3 regions of the Alteromonas fortis genome follow, and region 3 is predicted to be linked to each of the others. Evidence: predicted binding sites of a transcription regulator. Region 3 holds the regulator's gene; each other region holds the start of a gene.
The links. The regulator LexA, encoded in region 3, represses DNA repair genes until DNA is damaged. The targets are predictions, from matches to a motif close to TACTGTATNNNNATACAGTA.
Positions count from the first base shown of each region.

Region 1: PCAR9_RS00205 (recombinase RecA) is a predicted target of LexA. The motif match lies at 4,292-4,311, and genes of this name have one in related genera.
Region 2: PCAR9_RS09770 (putative DNA modification/repair radical SAM protein) is a predicted target of LexA. The motif match lies at 3,850-3,869, and genes of this name have one in related genera.

Region 1 is NZ_LR812090.1:44,040-51,805, reverse strand. It holds gene PCAR9_RS00225 (M28 family metallopeptidase) at 1-1,245, opposite strand, end outside; gene PCAR9_RS00220 (DUF1820 family protein) at 1,434-1,769, shown strand; gene PCAR9_RS00215 (DUF885 domain-containing protein) at 1,809-3,560, shown strand; gene PCAR9_RS00210 (hypothetical protein) at 3,563-4,075, shown strand; gene PCAR9_RS00205 (recombinase RecA) at 4,325-5,077, shown strand; gene PCAR9_RS00200 (Y-family DNA polymerase) at 5,080-6,564, shown strand; gene PCAR9_RS00195 (error-prone DNA polymerase) at 6,600-7,766, shown strand, end outside.
Region 2 is NZ_LR812090.1:2,268,504-2,276,269, forward strand. It holds gene PCAR9_RS09755 (ATP-dependent 6-phosphofructokinase) at 1-442, opposite strand, end outside; gene PCAR9_RS09760 (DUF6279 family lipoprotein) at 654-1,496, shown strand; gene PCAR9_RS09765 (TIGR03915 family putative DNA repair protein) at 1,654-2,448, opposite strand; gene PCAR9_RS09770 (putative DNA modification/repair radical SAM protein) at 2,500-3,741, opposite strand; gene PCAR9_RS09775 (response regulator) at 4,012-5,652, opposite strand; gene PCAR9_RS09780 (VC2046/SO_2500 family protein) at 5,774-6,346, shown strand; gene trhO (oxygen-dependent tRNA uridine(34) hydroxylase TrhO) at 6,425-7,420, shown strand; gene PCAR9_RS09790 (EF-hand domain-containing protein) at 7,473-7,721, shown strand.
Region 3 is NZ_LR812090.1:4,573,546-4,581,311, reverse strand. It holds gene PCAR9_RS19650 (glycerophosphodiester phosphodiesterase family protein) at 1-1,179, opposite strand, end outside; gene lexA (transcriptional repressor LexA) at 1,420-2,046, shown strand; gene coxB (cytochrome c oxidase subunit II) at 2,629-3,792, shown strand; gene ctaD (cytochrome c oxidase subunit I) at 3,803-5,446, shown strand; gene PCAR9_RS19630 (cytochrome c oxidase assembly protein) at 5,598-6,185, shown strand; gene PCAR9_RS19625 (cytochrome c oxidase subunit 3) at 6,209-7,102, shown strand; gene PCAR9_RS19620 (DUF2909 domain-containing protein) at 7,119-7,328, opposite strand; gene PCAR9_RS19615 (SURF1 family protein) at 7,374-7,766, shown strand, end outside.

The sequences.
Region 1 (7,766 bases), 4.5 Mb from region 3:
AACATCAGCAAACTCGTAGGTCAGAATTGGCATATCTAGGTTTACGTTTGCCACCATTGATGTAACAGGTACGGTTGGGTTACGGGCAAAATAGTCTGCACCTAACAGGCCTTTCTCTTCCCCGGTTACCGACACGAAAAGAATTGAACGCTTTGGCTTTTCTTTCATTTCGCTAAACAGGCGTGCAGTTTCTAACATCACTGACGTACCAGACGCATTGTCCATGGCGCCATTGTTGATGTTGTCTTTCTTCACTGTTTTAGCAAAACCAATGTGATCAGAGTGAGCAGAGAAAACCACGTACTCGTTTTTAAGCTCAGGGTCTGAGCCTTCAAGTACACCCACAACATTCGGGCTTGTAATGGTGTCGTGTACGCTCTTCTTGCTGATATCTACCACACCGTTTAACGCAAAACCTTGCGGTACTTTATCTGCTTCAAGCTGTGCATAAACGTCATCAAGGCTCTTTTCTGCGCCTTCAAATAACTTACGCGCAGCCCCTTCACTCATGTAAGCTCCGCCTTTAAGCTGAGAAAAGCTGTTAGCAGGCTCGCCGCTATCATCTAACCAGGCCATACGCGGCGTATGAATATAGTTCAAACGGCTTTGATAAGGGCGTACTTTTTCATTTTTAGGTGTAGTGATAGTGATCATGCCAATAGCACCATTGTCTACCGCATACTTTTGCTTTTGATAGCCAGACGCAAAGTGAGCGCCCTCTTCTGATGGAAAGTCACTTGGCTTACCCGCTAGCGCCACAACAATTTTACCTTCTACATCTAGGTCTTTGTAATCGTTGTGAGATAACTCATCAGCCACAATACCGTAACCTACGAATACCATTTCACCTTTTACATTGGCCTCAGTGCTGAGCAAACTCGGGCTAGCTAAATACTCTTTCGGATAATCAAAATCGATGGTCTCGCCGTTTTGGGTGAAGGTAAACTTAGGAGACTCTTGAACTAGGTTGGCTTTACGAAACGATACGTTTTGTACGTAACCATCTGTACCTGCCGGCTTTAAGCCATATTTGGCAAATTCGGTAGCAATGTAAAGCGCCGCAATTTCATGGCCGCGAGAGCCCGTATCACGACCTTCAAGCAAATCATCGGCTAAGAAAAACAGGTGTGATTTAATTCGCTGTGTATCAGGGTTAAAAGCATTGTCTGTCGATGCGTGGTTATGCGCAGTGGCAGCAAAGGTCATTGCCGTCATCGCACTACCTATCAGTAGTTTTTTTATCATTTTAATTTCACCGTATAACTAAGTGTGCATCATGGTAACGCAGTTAATAGGCGAAATACCATTAAACTGCTTACGTTTACCATGGGTTTCCTACCGTTGCTCGCATTTTAGTAGCAAGGTAAAATTGTTAGCCACATTCCGGCTCAGTTTCCGGAGATTCTTATGTTTTTTAGTGAAGAGCAGCATCCATGTCGAAAGACGATATTCTTTACCGCGTTCAATTTATCAGTAATGGTGAACGCTATGAGTTATATGTGAAAAACCTTATACAAGGTGCTTTATTTGGCTTTATTGAGATAGGTGACTTTGTGTGGGATACCCACACAAGCGTTGTTGTAGATCCTAGCCATGAAAGGTTAAAAGCTGAATTTTCAGAAGTAACAAAAACTTATATTCCTATGCACAACGTTTTACGCATTGACGCCGTAAATAAAAAAGGAACAGCCAAAATTACTAAATTAGAAAATAAATCTGATAAAGTAACTGCTTTCCCTAGCCCAATATATACACCAACGAAAGAGTAGCCACCGGCGTCAAACCGGTGAAGGTTACCGGAGACCCTTATGTATCGCTATCTGTTAGCAGCATTACTATTTATTTGCAGCGTTAGTTCACCTGCAAAAAGCCTTGATGATGAAAGCTTATACCAACTACTTGATGACATTTGGCAGTATGAGCTTTCGGTTTCCCCTCTTTTAGCCTCTCGCCAAGGCGATAGTTCTTTGGCCCATGTGCTACCTGATATTTCGCCCGAAGCACTTAAAGCACAAAATGAACGATGGCGTGCGTTTCAAAAGGCCTTAAGTCAGTACGAAAAAAACTCTATCTCTACTGACGCTTATATTGCTTTGCTAATGCAGCAATACCGTTTAGCCAACTATGTGGATGAGTATACCTATCGTGCGCACTTGGTGCCTATTAACTCAGAATATGGCTTTCATGGTGCTATGGCCTCGCTTCCTAACTTATCTACATTTAAGCGCGTAGAAGACTATCAAGCATACATTAGCCGCTTAAACGCGCTTAAGCCTTATTTTGACCAGCAAATTACTTATATGAAGCAGGCATTAAAAGAAGGCTACACACAGCCGAAAGTCGTGCTGAAAGGGTTTGAAGACTCAGTTGCGTCGTATATTGTTGAAAATGCAGTGGACAGTGGTTTTTATTCTCCGTTTGCTCGTTTCCCTGAGTACTTTACTGCCGAGCAAAAGGCAGCGCTTACAGAGAAAGGCAAAGCAGCAATAAACAACAGTGTGCTGCCTGCGTATCAAATGTTTTACGACTTTATGGTAGAGGAATACATTCCTAATGCCCGTGAAGATATTGCCGCAAACAACTGGCCTGATGGCGTGGCGTATTACGCCAATAGAGCCAAGCATTACACCACCACAGATATGACGCCTCAGGAAATCCATGATTTAGGTTTGTCTGAAGTAAAACGCATTCGCGCACAAATGCAGCAAATTGTGGATGAGCTTGGCTTTGATGGCGACATTAACGAATTCATTGCGTTTTTACGCGAAGATCCTCAATTCTATGCCACCAGCGCTGAAGATTTACTAAAAGAAGCGTCGTTTATTGCAAAGAAAATGGACGCAAAGCTTCCTTCGCTTTTTGAGTATCTGCCAAGAACGCCTTATGGCGTAGCGCCTGTACCAGACGCTATCGCGCCCAAATACACAACAGGCCGTTACATTCACCCTAGCCGCGATGACCAGCCAGGATATTACTGGGTAAACACTTATGCCCTTGATAAGCGCCCTTTGTATGCATTGCCTGCACTGACCTTACACGAAGCAGTACCTGGCCACCACCTACAAATTTCGTTGGCCGCAGAGCTTGAAGACTTGCCCATGGTACGCCGTAACACCTATATTTCAGCGTTTGGTGAAGGCTGGGGTCTGTACTCTGAGTTTTTAGGTATTGAAGCAGGTATTTATGAAACGCCGTACGACAACTTCGGTCGCTTAAGCTACGAAATGTGGCGTGCGTGTCGCTTAGTGGTCGATACCGGTATGCATACAATGGGTTGGAGCCGTCAGCAAGCGGTGGACTATATGATGGAAAACACTGCGCTTTCAGAACACAACGTTAATACGGAAATAGACCGCTATATCTCTTGGCCAGCGCAAGCGCTGTCATACAAAATTGGTGAAATCAAAATAAAAGGCCTTCGCGAAAAAGCAGAGACTGCTTTAGGTGAGCGTTTTGACGTGCGCAAATTCCACCGCGCGGTGTTAGAAAATGGCTCAGTTCCACTTTTCATATTGGAACAAAATATCAACACGTTTATAGAAGAACAAAAGGCAAAATAAACATGATCGTTGCATTTGGAGTTATAGGATTACTTATCCTGTTTTTAATTTACTTTGTGCTGCGAGCGCAGAATTTGCAAAAAGAGCTGGCGCTGTTGCGCCACTCGAATAAACAGACCAGTAACAAGGTTACGTATGCTTATCGCAATCTTGTTCTTGTTACAGATGCGTTGGAAAAAAACCTTACCGCGCGTATTGAAAGTGCCTATAAAAGCCGTCTTATTGACCAAACTCAATACAATGCGCTGCACCCGCTTATGCGCAACTTTTCAACCATTATTATGGCTTGTTGTGAAAAAGGTATGTCCCTTGAAGAATCTTTAAATAAGGCATTACAGAATGAAGAAGTGACGCTTGAGGAGATTCGTGAAGTGGTGAAGGCTCTACCTAGCAACGTTCGCATGGTATGGGCAAAAAATACCGCAGACGGATTTATTGCTTTTTGCCAAACCGTTACAGCAACCGTAAACGGTACTGCAGCAAAATCACAAAAAGAACCGTCATCACAAGAGTAGCCTCTTACTCTTATCCCCATGTTAGCGCCGATAAAGTGCTAATTACGCGTTAGGGTCGCCCGCTTTACTGTGTTGTTAGGATTGGCGACCCTCGTCTATATCACTACTCTTTTAAAAGTTTAATCTTTTTACCTTTCCAAACTAATCAGTAAGTTAGCAGTTAAAACAACAAGACGAAAACCTTTTATCTTGAAAAGGGTTATTGCTGGCCTATAATACTGTATAAAAATACAGTTTATTTTGAGTGCCATGAAAAAGTCGTTATCCGTACTTAACAAGCATCCCCATATTTGGCGGGCCAGAGATCAAAAGCAAAGTGAAGCTAAGTTTTCGCTGGGTTTTCCGTGTCTGGATAATGCGCTTAACGGGGGCGTGGCTTCTACGGGGCTTGTACGTATTTCCTCACTAACCGGCGTGGGTGAGCTTTCACTCTTTAAACGGGTTATTTGTCAGCATCGCATGCACAAACTGGTGGTGTTTATTAACCCTCCCGGGCTACTACAGTCCCCGTGGTTAGAAAATTTGGGGCTTAAAGCGCAACAGGTACTGGTAGTAAAAACAAGTGAAGAACAAGAGTCATTGTGGGCAGCAGAGCAATGTTTGAAAAGTACGGCTTGCCACTGCGTAGTGCTGTGGAGTAATGCTGTAAATCAAAAAGAAGCGCGACGCCTGCAGGTAGCGGCAACGCATAATGATGCACTGTGCTTGCTGTATACTCCACCGCAACAGCAGGCACCATCATTAAATTATCCAAAAACAAGCTTACAGGGTGGTTTACAAACCAGTACACCAAGCCAAAACGACAACTCATTGCCCATTACTTTAGATATTGCGCTATTTGGCAAACCCCACGCCTTGTCGGTTAATATACGCAAACAACGTCATGGGTGGCCAAAAGATAACATTGTTATTTCTCATCGGTGGACCCCTGACAATCACGCCATTAAATGGGCCATGGCACATAACACGCTTTCCGATCAGGCTTTACATTCTGTGAGCTAATAATGCTGTGGGCCTATATTTACTGCTATCAACTTACTTTAGACAGCCACTTCAAAGCGGCTACAAGTACACATGCGCACAGGAAAGGGTCTAGAAACGAACCTGAAGACGAATCTAACGGAAATTCTTCGTCATTACCGTCGAATACACCTATTGCTGTGTATTGCAGCAAAACGAACAAAATTACGCAATGTAATGATATTGCGAAAAAAGAGGGCATTGAAATTGGTCATGGGCTTGCCCAAGCCGCGGCGCTGTGCCCCTACGTGCATATTCTGCCTTTCAGTGAAGAAGCCGAAAAGCATATGCTGATGCAGCTAGCCCATAGGCTGTATCCTCTGGCTTCTGACATCGTACTAGACTGCCACATTCATTCGAATAGCGTAAATGGTCTGGCAGTAAGGCTAGATAACCTAACCCATTACTATGGCGGGCATAAACCACTGTGGAAAACCCTAACTCAAGCACTTGCAGAGGCAGACATTCGTTATCATTTTGCTAGCGCATGGACAATTGAGGCTGCAAAGGTATTAGCCCTTCATAAACATAACACCTATTTACATACGCAAAATGACATAAAGAAAGTACTAAGTACGTGCCCGCTTTCTATTACTGCTTTGTCACCTAAAGTCATTGACGCCTTGGCAAGGGTGGGTGTTACCCGTGTACAACAGCTATTGGCCATGCCGGTACAAGAGCTGGGGCGGCGCTTCGACAATAACACCATTATGTATCTTACGGCGCTCAGAGGAGAAACCTTCCCTCGCGTTACGCTATTTAGGCCTTTAGAGCACTTTGATAACTTTACTTTATTGCCTTTTGATATTGAAAACACACAGCACCTAACGCCTTTTGTCACGCAGCAGTTTGAGCATTTGTCTCACTATTTACGGGCCAGGAACTTGTATACATCGAGCATTAACGTGCACATTCATTTCAGAGAAGCCCCTGTAATGGAGATTAATATTCAATCGGCACTTCCACAGTCCTCAGTACAAAGTTGGCTACCGCTGTTTAGCCTTAAAACTGAGAACCTAGAGTTACCCGAGCCAGCCACAGCCATTGCGCTTACCTGTCAGCAGTTTGAAGAAATAGATTCGCAGAATGGCGACTTTTTTAGCGATAGGTTTAATGACGTTGCACAAAAACAATTGATTGGCCGCTTAAATGCCAAGCTAGGCGATAACAGTACGTTCCAACCTCGCGCTGCCGACAGCCATCAGTTTGAGTACATGACGGTGACAGAGCCGAGCACCGGTAATTACGATTATAGCAGTGACATTACGCCCACCTTCATCTTTGATACACCTAAACCGCTTATTCAGGCTACCCAAATTTGCTTTGGTCCCGTGCGATTACACAGCGAGTGGTGGCATGACAGCCCAATAAAGCGAGATTATTTCATCGCCCAGACTGAGCAATGTGTAAGGCTTTTAGTATTTAAAGACGAAGAGAGCCGCTGGTGGGTACAGGGCCTTTTTTGTTAGCCGCATGCGGTTAAAGAAAAGGTAAAAGCTAAATCATGAAATACAGCGAACTCTTTTGCCAAAGTAACTATAGCTTTCTTTGCGGCGCCTCTTCTCCCGCAGAGCTTGTGACCACGGCTTCTTTTCTTGGCTATGACGCGCTTGCCATTACAGATGAGTGCTCAGTAGCGGGAGTAGTAAGGGCTTTCGATGAAATAACCCACCAAGGCCTGCCTATTAAGCTTATTGTTGGCAGTTACTTTGTATTTGATGACACTTTATCTTTTGTGCTGTTGTGCCCGAACAAAGCAGCCTACAGCGAACTGTGCCGAATTATAACTAACGCCAGGCGTCGCTCCGCAAAAGGAGAATACCAACTGGCCGAGTGGGATTTGCGTACCATTCGCCACTGCAAATTTATTTGGCTACCAAGCGGAAAAGAAGCCCACGACAAGCATTGGGCTGAGTGGCTGCAAAAGCATCCCGGCATCGATGCCTATATTGGTGCTCAGCGTCTATTAGACGGACGAGATCATCAGAGGTTTGCGCACTACAATCATTTACAGTCTACCTATCCCTTTCCGGTTATTGCCTGTACAGGTGTACTCATGCATCACGCTGACAGGCTACCACTTCAACATGTTTTACATGCCACACAACAGCATACCAGTGTAGATAAAATAGGTCGGGAAGCGTTGAGTAACGCAGAGCGTAGTCTGCGCACCATACAAAAAATAAAAAAGCTCTATCCTGAGAAATGGATAGCCAATACCAATGCCCTAGCCCAGGTATTCACGTTTTCTTTAGAAGAATTGCGCTATCACTATCCTTCGGAACTGGTGCCAGAAGGGTATACGCCTACATCGTATTTACGGGAGCGCGTAGAAGCTGGTATTAAAGTGCGCTTTCCAGAAGGTATAACCTCTGAAATCCGCAAAATTATAGAAAAAGAACTGACACTTATTGCCGAGCAAGAATACGAGTATTTCTTTTTAACCATTTACGATATTGTTCAGTTTGCCAAGCGGCAGCGCATTTTGTATCAAGGGCGAGGCTCTGCGGCTAACTCTGTGGTGTGCTATTGCCTAGAGATAACAGCCGTAGATCCAAGGCAAATAAGTGTACTATTCGAGCGTTTCATATCTAAAGAACGTAATGAACCGCCCGATATTGATGTGGATTTCGAGCATCAGCGCCGTGAAGAGATCATTCAATACATTTAT
Region 2 (7,766 bases), 2.3 Mb from region 3:
CAGTGTCTATAGCGGTAAAATAGCCGATGGTTGAATCTGTGCCGCTAATGTCGTTATCTATCGTGCCGGGAATTCCTAAAATTTGGCCGTCCCATTCTTTCCCTAATTCCGCTGCACCTCGAAATGAGCCGTCGCCGCCAATCACAATAAGCGTATCAATTTCTGCTTTCATCAAATTGTTAGCTGCTTTTTTAATTCCTTCTTGGCGCTTAAGCTCTTTGCACCTTGCACTGTGCAAAATGGTACCGCCTTGTTGGATCAAGTTGTGGGTAGTGTCAAGCGATAGGGGAATGTACTCTTGTTGCAACAGTCCATTGTAACCATGCTTATAGCCAAGCAGCGTATAGTTAGCTTTCTGGCATGCGATAATTGCAGCACGTATACATGCATTCATACCTGGTGCGTCGCCACCAGAGGTTAAAATTGCGACACGTTTTGACACATTAAAGTCCTTCTTTTTACCAGTATTACAGTTAAGGTAACGTTAAGGTAACAAGACGTAAAGTGAACATCTGTATTGTAGAGAATTTAAATAATTTAAAATAATAAAGCAGACCGAGTAGCGAACGCTTCACCACCCACGTCTGTTTTTTAATTGAGTTTATATAAGCGAATTTGCAGCAAATGACGTAGTTAACAAAAAAGGATGAGTTATGCGTGTACTGTTAGTATTTATTTCTGTTGTGTTTCTTGCATCATGTAGTTCCAAATTGGCCTACAACAACCTGGATTGGTGGGTTTACTGGTACATGGACGACTATATTGAACTTAAAGATGAGCAAGAAGAAAAATTTGATGACTATCTTCAAAACTGGCTACGCTGGCACAAAACCTCTGAACTTAAACGTTACCAAGCTCAACTTACCGATATTAAACGTCAAATAAAAGAAGGGACCTTAGATTCAAACTCTGTCCATGAACACCTTGCAAACGCAAGAGCGCATTGGGAAAGAGTGCGTAATGAAGTTAGCCCTGAATTAGCAGAAATAGCCAAAACGCTCGATGATGAACAAGTTGTTACGCTTTTTGCCGCCCTCGAAAAAGATAACAAAGAGGAGGAAGAAGAGCGAAAAGAGGCGCTGGAAAAGTCTGAAGAAGAACGGTTAAAAGAGCGTGTCGAGCGCATTGAGGAGACCATCAGTGAACGCATAGGCAAGCTAACTAGCGAACAAAAGCAAATTGTTGACTCTTACGCGACTCAGTTCATTCCCACGGGAGGAGAGTGGTTAACCTATCGCAGAAATATACAAAATGCGGCGCGAAAATTATTTGTAACCCGTAAATTTAACGATAAATTTGAAACGGAACTGGTTGTTCTAATGCAAAACTCAGATAGCTATAAAAGCGATGTTTACAAGCAAAGCAGCGCACATAACATGACCGTTAGCGCTGCGTTAATATCTGAGCTTTTCACCACGCTAACTGACGAGCAGCGAGAAACCCTTATAGAAAGTATTGATGACCTAATTGACACTATAGAAAATTTTAGAGACTAAGTTGGTATTACAAATAGATACTAATCCAAAGTAGAATTACACAAATCAGCGCTAAACAAAGCTTGGCTCAGATGTACTAGCTCAGAGTTTATGGGCCAAGCTCGTTTATGGTTATTCGTTTGGGTTAGCTCGTTAATACAAGCTCATTTGTATTGACTCAGTGCTTATTGCCATCGTTTATCATTTTTCTGGCCCGAGCGTCCGATTGCTTAATCATATCGTCTATCAGCGACGTCTCTGGCATATTTTTCCAATACTTTTTAGGCATCTGATTTAACATCGCACCTGTTTTGATACGCGCTGGATTAAATATATTGGCGTAATAGGTCAACCAGTATTTTTCAATGCGGTCATCATCGGGTACAACGCTTGGATCGGGATTATCTTCTAGTACTAGGGTTTCGGTATCCCAATGAGCTGCACGATAGGGCGTTAATATAGACCACCGCATATTCTTAAAACGGGTTTGGAAGAAGTTGAGCTTTATCTCTAAACTGAAATGCTCTGGTTCATACCAGGCGACAAAATGCTCTTGCCCCTCTAGGTCTATTTCTCTGAACCTCAGGAAAGCACTCATTTTGTAAGCATCACGTTTTACCGCTTTCGCCATGGCGAAAAGCTGAATGACATCGTCGTCAGTTTTCATTTGTAAAAGTTGCTTATTTTCATAAACGACACGCCATAACACCCGGTAACAAAGCGCAAATCGTTTATCATCGTTATGACATAGGGCGTACTTTAAAAGCATCAGTGTAGGTTTAGGAATACTAAGCTTGCTTCGCGGCCTTTTTCTTTCGCATTGCTCATCACCACTACCGAACAGATCGTCTTGTACAGAATGTGCGCTCTGCCAAATAATATGTTCAGGGGGAATGCGCTCAGCAATGCATTCTCGCGAAGCTTCCCGCCATTCATCAAAGCCAGGTATTGAAGTAATGGTAATGGTCTTCATGTAACGCTACCTTTTAGACTACGGCTGAATTTAGCTGCATTAACAACACACTCAAGCGTTAAACAACTCAAACTGTTTAGGCTGTTTAAACTGAAGCTCGAAATTATTACTGTCGAGTAAATGGATATCAGGGAAGTAATCTCCAACGCTGATAAAAGGCTTCAATTTTTTAAGAGGTAGCCGCATTTTAGTAAGGTCAATCCAGTTGAGCTTTGTATTACGCCTTATAGATAAAATCTTTTGTACCGTTCGCGCACCAAGACCGGGAACGCGTAGCAGCATTTGTTTGTCAGCTTTGTTCAAATCAATGGGAAATAGATGACGGTTACGTAATGCCCATGAAAGTTTCGGGTCGTAGTCCATATCTAACATGTCGTCTTGCAAGATTTCATCTAGGCCAAAACCGTAAAAGCGTAAAAGCCAATCCGCTTGATACAAGCGGTGTTCTCGTATCAATGGCGCCGGTTTTAGCGGTAAAACTTCCGAAGCATCAGGGATAGGGGAAAATGCTGAGTAATACACACGTCGAAGTTTCTGATCGCTGTAGAGCTTAACGCTTGTGCCTAAAATGGTTTTATCGTTTGACCCATCGGCACCTATAATCATTTGCGTAGACTGCCCCCCAGGTGCGAACCGGGGAGGGCGTTTGCCCGAATATGTTTTGTCTACTTTATGCTCTGCAATTTTTTCTTTTAACGTATTCATCGAACCGTGAATATCGCCAAGATCTTTTTCTGGGGCATACTTGTTTAGCGAAGACTGTGTAGGCATTTCCACATTAATACTAAGTCTATCAGCATAAAGACCCGCTTCTGCTTGTAGTTCTGGCGACGCATTCGGGATAGTTTTAAGGTGAATATATCCTTTAAACCCGTGATCAAGACGTAGCGATTTTGCAATACGCACCATGCTTTCCATAGTGATATCGGGCGAACCCACAATTCCAGAACTTAAAAACAAACCCTCAATGTAATTGCGCTTATAAAAATTTAGGGTTAAATCTACCGTTTCTTTAACTGTAAAACGCGCCCGTTGAACATTGCTTGAAACTCTATTAATGCAATAATGGCAATCATAAATACAGTAGTTTGTCATAAGGATCTTAAGCAGCGAAACACACCTTCCATCTGGTGTGAAGCTATGGCATATCCCCGAGCCACCGGTAAGCGAACCTATACCGGTCTTTTCGGTTTTTCCAGCTTGTCGTTTACCTGCTGAACCACTCGCGCAAGACGCGTCGTACTTGGCCGCATCGGAAAGAATTTCAAGTTTTTGTATCAGTCTGTCATGCATCGCCGATGTTTACTTCCTTTAACCAGTCTCAGTTAAACAGCCTAGTGTTTTTAACCAAAGTATCGATATGAGCGTTTTTTGGCATAAGCTGCATGGCACTGCGTTATATCATGTATATATATACAGCACAATTGATTACGGCAGTAGAGGGGAAAGTTTTAATGTTAACCAACGCGGCTTACAACACAGATGTATAGGCTAATAGCAATGAATTACCAGCGATAGAAAAAGGTAGGGTTGCTTTGAAAAGAACTAATATGTCACTGGGTATCAAAAGCCAATATACTTAGAAAGTTCATCTCGAATATTTTCGTACTTTTCTTTGTATGGCGCTTTGAGTGTCATATCATCAATCAGCTTAAACAAACGCTTACATTCGTTTATTAACTTCATTTCCGCTTTATCTTCTTTTATGGCTATTTGAAGAAGGCATTGAAGCAGGTTAAGTGCAACACCTGTATTAACAGGTGCAAAACCTTGAGCAAGGGCAAACGAGGCTTTAGCGCGTTCAAAGTCTTGTTGCTGGTAGTGTTGAATGCCCTCACGGTTAAATTGCTGATAGCTAGCGAGGCTTTTTTGTGCGTTTTGCGCTTGTGTCTTTAACATGTAAGAACTGTTTTGGTCGAGTTCTTCACCCCTCGATGAAAGTAGAGAACTTAACTGCAGCGCGTCGTCGAACTCTCCCAGCTTATACATAACGTTAATGCTATCTGGAATGAACGCTGTAGGTACTTCTGCGTATTTATCATCAAGCTGTATTTGCGATGTATTGAGATGACGCTTTGCATCAATGAGCTTCCCATCAATCGCGCTTATCCTTGCATTTACAATATTGCCAAAAATTTCTACGTCGAACTCCCTGTCGATTTTATATAGGTGCTCATCAAACTTACCACGCTGTAATGTGAGTAAGGCTTCTTGCTGATATTTATTGCGCTGGCTTTTGTCATCAGCAGATTCAGCGACATCAAGTAAACTACGTATCATTGTGCACCAATGTAAACTTGCTTTATGTACAGTGCGTTTTGATAGGTTCCAAATTGCTTGGCTAGAGTTGGCTGCTAGTACTAAATCGTCATTTTCCCGGCCAATTTCACAAGCCTTATAATGACGAGGTAATGAAAACGGGGAAAGCTTGATAGCTTCCCTAATCGCATCTAGGGCTTTTTCACCTGCGTCCAAGGCGTGATGCGCTTGCGCAAGAATATCATGAGCATCAGCATTGAAACGGTTGCGTTTTAACGTTTTCTTGGCAATGGATATCGCTTTTTCATATTCATTCAACAGCAGATAGGTTCTACCAATTGCTATTTGTGCCCATAGCACAGGCCTACCTTCGATATATTCTTTTAGTACATCTAGAGCTTTTTGGGGTTGAGAAATACGCCAATAGAGTTCAACTAGCAGTTGTTCGCAGTGTCCTTTGTAGTGGCGAGGGTTTTCTAAAAGTGTCTCAATATGATCTATGGCACTGTTGTATTCACCTTGCTCTATAAGGTTGAACGCTTGTTGAAGAAATTGTCGTTTTTGCCACGCACGAACGATGCGAGATTTTAACTGTACTTGTGAAAAGGGTTTTATTAGAAAATCGTCTGGGCGACGTTCAATACTGCCAAGCACAACCGGTCGAGCACTATCTGCACTGATAAGAATAAATACTGAGGTTGGATTGATAAGCCTTCGCGTGCGCAACTCTTCTATAAGTTCATAGCCATTTTTGGTATCAGCACCCAAGTGTAAGTCGCAAATTACAATATCAAATTTGTGCTTTTTACACAGCGATACCGCCTGTTCAGCAGAAGACTTAGTGACGACATCAGACGCCCCCATTGAATGCATTAGCCCTTTCAAAAGAAGAAGGAAAGGACGTTGGTCCTCAACAATCAGTACTTGTTTGTTGCTAAATTGCATTTCGAATCCGTGAATAAACACACTATCAATTAGTAGAAGTATATCTAACTTTAGAAAATAAGCTTAAGAAAAACATTATCTTGCCGACAACATACGTATACAACAACAGCATTGTGTACGTATGTCGCCAGATTTAGCCTCAGCAAATGAACAAACATCAATAGACCCCAGTATTTACTGGGAGCGAAGTGGTGTACTTGCTCGGGCGTCATCGCAGGGGGCATTGTTCTCGTTATACCTTGCAATGCAGCAACATAGCGTAGCTGAACCGTTTGAAATTGAAGCGGCAACGTCAGACGCTGACACAGCGAATAGTATAGAAGCGCAACTTGCGGCGTTAAATCACTATAGACGTCCTTCACTGTCCGTCAGTGAAAATGAATGGACAGACATGCAAGTACACTCAAATTTACTCGCTACAGACTACGAAGGTGCACGCCTTTTTCTTAGTATGAAGCCTGCGCCGTTAGCTCAAACTGATGACGCGAAGCGCATCCCGGATGACGTTGTAGACAACTGCAGTCTAGCTACCCAGAAACGACTGAAAAAGCAATATGACAACGCTATAAAAGAAGATAATACGTTACTTTACGATGTTATATCTTCGCAAGGCGACGCCGATGACGGGAAATATGGGAAAGATAAGCACCAAGCTAAAACGCCAGACTTTTCTTCATTTGAAAATATCGCCTAGTTTTTAACGGTCAGTTTTGTTATATTCCGCGCCGCATTTTTGCACTGGTCTTACGCTCCAATCAGCAAAGGTTAAAATATGTCTAAATATATTGTATGCGCAATGTATAAATTTGTTGCGCTTGAAAACTTTAAAGAAATCCGCCAGCCGCTTCTAGAAACTATGGAAGCAAATGGTATAAAAGGTACGCTTCTACTTGCTCACGAAGGCATTAACGGTACAGTTTCAGGTACCCGTGAAGGTATCGACGCATTGCTCGCTTATCTGAATAGCGATGAACGTATCAATCCTATCTCTTACAAAGAATCACTTCACGACGAACAGCCGTTCTATCGCACTAAGGTGAAACTTAAAAAAGAAATCGTGACCATGGGCGTTGAAGGTATCGACCCTCGCCAAACTGTAGGCACTTACGTCAAGCCTAAAGACTGGAATGCGCTAATAAGCGACCCAGATGTAACCGTAATTGACACGCGAAACGGTTATGAAATAGAAATTGGCACTTTCAAAAACGCCATTGATCCTAAAACCGACACGTTTCGCGAATTCCCAGAATACGTAGAAAAAGAACTCGACCCGTCAAAAAACAAAAAAGTAGCCATGTTCTGTACTGGCGGCATACGCTGTGAAAAGTCGACAGCGTATTTGAAAGAGCAGGGGTTTGAAGAGGTTTACCACTTAGAAGGCGGCATTTTACAGTATCTTGAAGATGTGCCGAAAGAAGAGTCTATGTGGGAAGGCGACTGCTTTGTTTTCGATAACCGCGTTGCGGTAAACCACGACCTTGAAAAGAGTCATTACGAACAGTGTTACGCGTGTCGACTCCCTATTACTGAAGAAGATACGCAAAGCGATAAGTATGAGCCTGGCGTAAGCTGCCCTCACTGTTACGGCACGCATACCGACGATCAAATTGCTCGCTTTAGAGAGCGCGAAAAGCAGGTTCAGCTAGCGAAAGAGCGTCAGCAGGAACACGTGGGTACCGAAGCGCGTTTGACCATGGAACAAAAGCGTAAGGAAAAAGCAGAAGCTCAACGTTTACGCGCACTTAAAGCAAAAGAAAATCAGGCGTAGACAGTCAGAAAGAAGGGCGTTACACTCGTGTTTATTGCAGTTGAAATAAGGAATGCGAGTGAGCACTCAACTTTCAGAATCTAAAATTGAAGAAATTAGAAAGGACTTCAGCTTTTTCGATCGTGATGGCAATGGCCAAATCGATTTACCTGAGTTCATCGAGCTTCTAACCGTAATTTCGCCAAAGACTAAAGCTAGCCACGTACAAGAAGGCTTTAAGCTTATCGATAGTAACGACGATGGTTACATCGACTTCGAAGAGTTTTTGGAGTGGTGGCAAGAAGGGTGGTGGGAGTACTAAGTTTACTTAGTAACGCAAACCATCGCTAAAGCTTCGTGTACGCTC
Region 3 (7,766 bases):
GCGCTCTAGAGACCATGTAATAATATCAAGCCCTGCTTCTTTCGCCGCAATCGCGTATGGGGAAGGCACTATCTTTTCATTTTCAACCGTCAATAAGACCCAAATTGGTGGAGCAATTATTTGTACCCCATCTGCAACAAGTTGTTCCATAGTTGGAGTTAACAGTTCGGGATTATTAACTAATTGCTCAGCGGTGACGCCATCTTCGCCATCTGCGCTTTGGGCGCCATATCTATCGTCTAGATACACCGCTTGATTGCCGAAAGCTGGTTCATTCTCAATCCAGTATTTCACATCTGCTAAGTTAAATGACTGCGGCCAGACATTTTCTGGTTCAATGCCTGCTGCTTTGTATTCATCTATCATCTTTTGAGCATATTGTTGCTGTGTGAAACCATCAAAAGGCATTTGAACAGATGGCGTTTTAAGCTCTGGTGTCATTTTCACATTTAACTTTTTGAACAGTTCTATACTTTCTGCGTGTGTTAACAGGGTACCTTTTGATGAATATAAGTCTGTGCGCCAGTTTGCTGTACCATCTAAATACTCATCTACATTGGTTGCATTTGGGTTCGCTGCGTCCATTTTACCTTTTAGCGTTTTGAATTCTGCGAGTGTTATATCGCTGGTGCAGCACTGCGCTTGGGCGGCAATGCCATTTTCAGGGTCGGCCGGTGTAAAGGGTACAGAGCAATTATCAGCCAAATCGGTAGAGAGTATATTCGTTGTAGTATGCAAGTCACACTGCGAATGCCTGCACACTAAAGCTTTATCTTTAGTAAATGTAACGTCACACTCTACTATCCCTGCGCCAAGTTTTGCCGCTGATTCGTAGGCTTCTTTCGTGTGCTCCGGGAACTGCAGTGACGCTCCACGGTGCCCAATTGAAAAATCTGTTTTATAAAACGGGCCTTCACTACATTGTTGTAGTGCAGTCTTTAGCTCTCCATCATCCATATCCTCTACAAGAAAAGATGGGCGCGCCCCTATCTGTATATTCGGGGCCTCTCCAGCCGGTACTTGAACGATAACAGGAACTTCAACTGTTTCGACCACGGTTACTGTGTTTTCGACAACTACCTGTTTTTCTAGCTCAACGACTTCTACAGAGTCGTCATCACACGCTGCTAAGCTTAGAGTGACGACTAATACCGTAAGTATTTTTTTAATTAGTTTCATAAATTTTCCATTGTAATTAATGAATTAAGTTTTATTTGTAGGGTAATTAACATCTGCCCAAAATTACGCTAAGCGTTGAGCGTGTCAGTTTCGTGATAATGGGGTTACGAATCGGCTACATTTTTTATAGGAAATAAAGAATGTTAAAGGCACCTCGAGCTTTTCTCACAAGGCTTACTACTTGTTATTTGTTTTTAGGTGTATATACTTACAGGAACTGTATGAACAGACAGGTCTTTTATGCGCCCACTCACAGCTCGACAAACTGAAGTTTTAGAACTTATTAAAACAACCATGCTAGAAACGGGAATGCCGCCTACGCGTGCGGAAATTGCTCGTCAACTTGGTTTTCGTTCTGCCAACGCAGCAGAAGAACATTTGAAGGCATTGGCGCGTAAGGGCGTAATTGAAATTTTGCCTGGTACCTCTCGTGGTATTAAGCTCAATATCCCCCTTGAGGACACTGCACCAGAAGAAGAAGGCCTGCCCCTAATCGGGCGCGTGGCGGCTGGTGAGCCAATTTTGGCGCAAGAGCATGTAGAATCGCACTACAAGGTCGACCCTGCTTTGTTTCAGCCTCAGGCAGACTTTTTACTTCGTGTAAACGGCATGAGTATGAAGGACATCGGTATCTTGGATGGCGATCTTCTTGCTGTGCATCGCACGACTGATGTCCACAACGGTCAGGTAGTTGTAGCGCGGGTGGATGAAGACGTTACGGTTAAGCGTTTAGAAAAGCGCGGTCGTGAAGTATTACTTCATGCTGAAAACGAAGAGTTTTCGCCAATTAAAGTAGACCTTGCTAATGAGCCTTTTGCTATAGAAGGTATTGCCGTGGGTGTTATAAGAAACGCCGACTGGATGTAAGGTTTTAGCATCTTCAATCAAAAGCGGCGTATTAGCCGCTTTTTTTATGTCTTTTAGTACCAAATTTTAGTTAAATTTCTTAGTTTAGCGTTTATTGGTATGTTTCAAAATTATGAAATCTGGCATCACCGTTGTATGAAAGATATGCGCTATTTGGCCCGAGTATAGAGTGGCTAAAGCACATTTATTATTTGAAAATTTGTTTGAAAAACACGAGAAGCGATGTGTTAATTGTTGATTTTGTGACTAAATAAAGCTTCATCCTCATCAGCTCCCCGTTCAAAATGCGCGTTTGATCTTTTAAGCGCCGTCAGCACGCCTTATACCCACTCTACCAAAATTGTAACGCAACCCTGCTACATGAAATGATTAAAAATTAACCTCTTCATTAAATTTTTAATAGAAAAGACTAGACGGCACGGCATTATTGCGCAATTCTTATACAGAGGTTAACAAAATAATAACAGTGGCTCTAAATTTGTTTTACAAGTTGAGGTGATGGGTCAATCGTTCGCAAACCATTTGGTAGGGCAGTGCGCAAAATAATCAGCGTTTTTGGTCTTGCTATTACGGAGGTGCTGAGTGAAACAACTAACGACCGTTTTCGCAAAGTGGTGTTCAACAATACCGTTTTTGCTTTTTTCCCCGTTACTTCTTGCGCAAGAAGTTAGTGAAGAAGTCTCTTCTCTTAATTTAAGACGCGGTGCCACCGACATCAGCGGGCAGGTTTATGATCTGCATATGCTGATGTTCTTTATATGCGTAGGGATTGCGGTAGTCGTCTTTGGGGTGATGTTTGCCTCAATGTATCTTCATCGGAAGTCTCGTGGCGCTAAGCCCGCTAACTTTCACGAAAATGTGAAGGTTGAAATAGCATGGACCGTTGTTCCTTTTCTTATTCTAATTTTTATGGCTGTGCCGGCGGCGAACACGCTTATTGCAATGGAAGACACGTCTGAGCCTGACATGACAGTGTTAGTCACGGGCTCTCAGTGGAAATGGCACTACAAGTACATGGACAGCGACGTGGAATTTTACTCACTGCTTGCAACTCAGCGTGAGCAAATAGAGAACAAATTTCAAAAAACCGACAATTACTTGCTTGAAGTTGACCGTCCGTTAGTCATTCCAACTGGGAAAAAAGTACGTTTTCTTATTACCTCTGACGACGTTATCCATTCGTGGTGGGTTCCAGATTTTGCCGTTAAAAAAGATGCAAACCCAGGCTTTATTAACGAGTCATGGGCCAAGGTCAATGAGCCGGGCATTTATCGCGGGCAGTGCGCAGAACTTTGCGGAAAAGACCATGGCTACATGCCAGTAGTGGTTATCGCTAAAGAGCCAGCAGAATTTGATAAATGGATGGGCGAACAAGAAGAAATTGTTCGCAAAGCCAAAGAAGAAGAGCAACGCCTACTTTCTATGAATATGTCCATGGATGAATTGATGAAAGAAGGCGAGCGCGTTTACAACGCCACGTGTGCAGCGTGCCATATGCCAAATGGTGAGGGTTTACCAGGTGTATTTCCAGCACTTAAAGGCAGCAAGATGGCGTTAGAAGATCAGCAAGGTCACATCGACATTGTCCTACATGGTAAGGCGGGTACAGCTATGCAGGCGTTTAGCAAAATGCTGAGCCTTAAAGAAATTGCTGCGGTTGTCACTTACGAGCGCAATGCGTGGGGCAATAACACTGGCGATATGGTTCAAGCCAAAGACGTTAATGCAGTGGCAAACGGAAACTAGGAGCAGACAAATGAGCAAAGCAACTGAAGTTATTTCGCCAGATACCTCTGCGCCTCATGTTGGCCAAGTGCATGGCGATCACCTACATGATGACCATGAGCATCACGACCATATTCCTAAAGGAATAACGCGCTGGCTGTTTACCACTAACCATAAAGACATAGGCACACTGTATCTGTGGTTTGCCTTCATAATGTTTTTGGTTGGCGGCGCAATGGCCATGGTTATTCGCGCTGAACTATTCCAACCTGGCCTTCAAATTGTTGAGCCTAACTTTTTTAACCAAATGACCACTGTGCACGGGCTTATCATGGTATTTGGTGCCGTGATGCCAGCCTTTACAGGGCTCGCGAACTGGCTTATTCCAATGATGATTGGCGCCCCAGATATGGCATTGCCGCGCATGAATAACTGGAGCTTTTGGATTTTACCCGGCGCCTTTTTGATTCTGCTTAGCTCGCTATTTATGGAAGGTGGTGGCCCTGCCTTTGGTTGGACTTTCTATGCGCCGCTCTCAACAACCTATAGTGGCGATTCAACCGCGCTGTTCGTGTTCTCTGTTCACATTATGGGTATCTCATCCATTATGGGTGCGATTAACGTGATAGTGACTATTTTCAATATGCGTGCGCCAGGCATGACTTGGATGAAAATGCCGCTATTCGTGTGGACGTGGCTTATCACTGCATTTTTGCTTATTGCCGTTATGCCAGTACTCGCCGGTGCAGTGACCATGGTATTAACAGACAAGTTCTTCGGAACCAGTTTCTTTGATGCCGCAGGTGGTGGCGACCCAGTTATGTTCCAGCACATTTTCTGGTTCTTCGGGCACCCCGAGGTCTACATTATGATTTTGCCCGCTTTCGGCATTATCTCGCAAATTGTACCTACCTTTTCTAGAAAGCAGCTATTTGGTTATGCCTCTATGGTGTACGCCACGGCGTCTATCGCTCTACTTTCTTTTGTAGTGTGGGCTCATCATATGTTTACCACGGGCATGCCGGTGTACATGGAAATGTTCTTTATGTTTGCCACCATGCTTATCTCTGTGCCCACTGGGGTTAAGGTGTTTAACTGGGTAGCGACAATGTGGCGTGGTTCACTAAGCTTTGAAATGCCAATGATGTTCGCTATTGCCTTCATTGTTCTGTTTACCATCGGTGGGCTATCAGGACTAATGCTGGCGATAACACCCGTGGATTTCCAATATCACGATACCTATTTTGTAGTGGCTCACTTTCACTATGTTCTGGTAACTGGGGCGGTCTTTTCAATAATGGCGGCCGTTTATTACTGGCTGCCTAAATGGACAGGCAAAATGTACGACACTACTTTGGCTAAATGGCATTTCTGGTGCTCTTTAGTATCGGTAAATGTGTTGTTCTTCCCTATGCACTTTGTTGGTTTAGCGGGTATGCCACGTCGTATTCCTGACTATGCATTACAGTTCGCTGATTTCAATAAATGGATAAGCTTGGGGGGCTTCGCTTTCGGTTTATCTCAGCTTATCTTCCTTGCCCTGCTTATTAAAGCGTGTAAAAAGCAAGGTGAAGCGGTATCGGCGCAAGTTTGGGATGGCGCTGAAGGGTTGGAGTGGGAAATTCCATCCCCTGCTCCTTATCACACGTTTGAAACGCCGCCTGTCGTGAAGTAACGATAGGTGGGGTTTGTGAATTAGCCATTCTTGTAAAGCGCTAGGCAGTAACGGTAAGGATGGTATTCACATATTGCTGACGGTGAAGTAGGTAAGCGGCTATACAAGCGTTTACCAAGCTTCACTTTTGAAGTTACCCGGAGGTTGCGTGATGTCACAGCAAAGTGCAAATAACAAAATGGTTATCAAGCTTGTTGCTATTGTCATTGGCATGTTTGGCTTTGGCTTCGCCTTGGTTCCTTTGTATGACGTATTTTGTGACGTAGCGGGCATTAATGGCAAAACCGAGAACACGGCAGCCGTCTACCAATCAGTTGAGATTGATGAATCGCGAGAAGTGACCGTAGAGTTTATTACTCGTACAAATACCGGTATGCCGTGGGAGTTTCGCGCCGAAACTAAGCGTGTGAAAGTGCACCCTGGCGAGCTAAACACGGTATCGTTTTATGTGAGAAATCCTGCATCAAGTAATATCGTCGCTCAAGCCATTCCCTCTGTATCCCCCGGCACAGCAGCGCTCTATCTGAATAAAACGGAATGCTTCTGCTTCAATCAGCAGCCACTTGATGCGGGGAGTGAGGCCTATATGCCTATGCAGTTCTACGTCGACCCACAGCTTCCTGAAGATATAACCTTTTTTACCTTGCAGTACACACTCTATGACGTCACAGCGCGAGCCAGTGACCTAACGACAACACCGAATCCCTTTATGGCTTCAACACCATCAACTGGCGAATAAGCAGAAGGGATAAGGAGAAGAAAATGCAAACCGAAGTACAGAATCACGAATACCAAAAATACTATGTACCCGCGCAAAGCCCATGGCCCATTGTAGGGGCCGTTGCTCTATTTCTTATCGCCGTAGGTGCAGGAAACTATGTGGTGCAGGCAACCAAAGGCGAAACCGGCTATGGCGGTCATATCCTTTTAGCGGGAATAGCCGTATTGCTGGTTATGCTAGTGGGCTGGTTTAAAAACCAAATTGATGAGTCTATGGCTGGGCTTTACAGCGACCAGCTAGGCCGTTCGTACCGCCAAGGCATGAGCTGGTTTATCTTTTCAGAGGTGATGTTTTTCGCTGCGTTTTTCGGTGCGCTCTACTACGCACGGTTTATCTCGGTTCCATGGCTTGGTGGTGCATCGAATAACGCTATGACCAATGAAGTTCTGTGGCCGACTTTTGAGGCCATGTGGCCGCTGGTATCAACGCCAGGAGGCATTACTACGCAAGAAATGAGCGCTGCTGGGCTACCGACTATTAATACAATTATCCTGCTTATCTCATCTATTACACTGCACTTCGCCCATGTGGGTCTAGAGCAAAACAAACGCAAGCAGTTAACGCTAATGCTGGGCATTACCATTTTACTTGGGTGTGGGTTCCTGTTTTTACAGGTGGAAGAATATATACATGCTTATCGCGACCTAGGTCTTACTCTGCAGTCGGGCATTTACGGCAACACCTTCTTTATGCTGACCGGGTTTCACGGCATGCATGTGACCCTTGGCACCATCATTCTTATTGTATTGTTTTTTAGAGTGTTGAAGGGGCATTTCACACCGGAAAACCATTTCGCTTTTCAGGCGGGAAGCTGGTATTGGCACTTTGTAGATGTGGTGTGGGTCATGCTCTACATCTTTGTTTACGTGCTCTAAAAATAACGCCCCAAACTTAATAAGGTCTTGGGTTTGGGGTAATTAAACCAGTACCAATAGCGATAAGAATGATAACGACGATGATGGCAGAAGTGAGCACACGTCGACCAATATATTTACTCATTGGCCCCTTAGATGTGTCGTTTTTTATCATAATGCGCATCGCCATGAACAGATTAACAATCATGTACAGTACCAAAGCAACAAGGACTATTTTTATCAACATACTCACCTCTGTTTTTATTCTCATTTTGCAGGGTGCGAGATAATCATGCTTTTTCGCACTCGCTACGTTATTCCTTGGTTACTCACGGGTTTTAGTGTGGCGATTATGTGCGGGCTAGGTTACTGGCAACTTGATCGCATGGTCCAAAAGCAACAACGTTTAGCTAGCATAGCGCAAAAGCAAAGTAATGGAACCTTGAGTTTAGAAGAGGCACTGAACCACACCGATCCAAGAGATATCACCGTTTCTTTCAGTGGTTCCTTAGATGCAAATCACCTATTGCTTTTAGACAACCAGATTTACAATCAACGGGTAGGGTTTGACGTGATAGCGCCGGTATATACCAATGCCGGATGGCTTTTAGTGAACTTTGGCTGGGTGCCCGCACCAGATTTAACTCGCACCTTGCCGGATATAAGCTTTACGAGCGAAATTCGC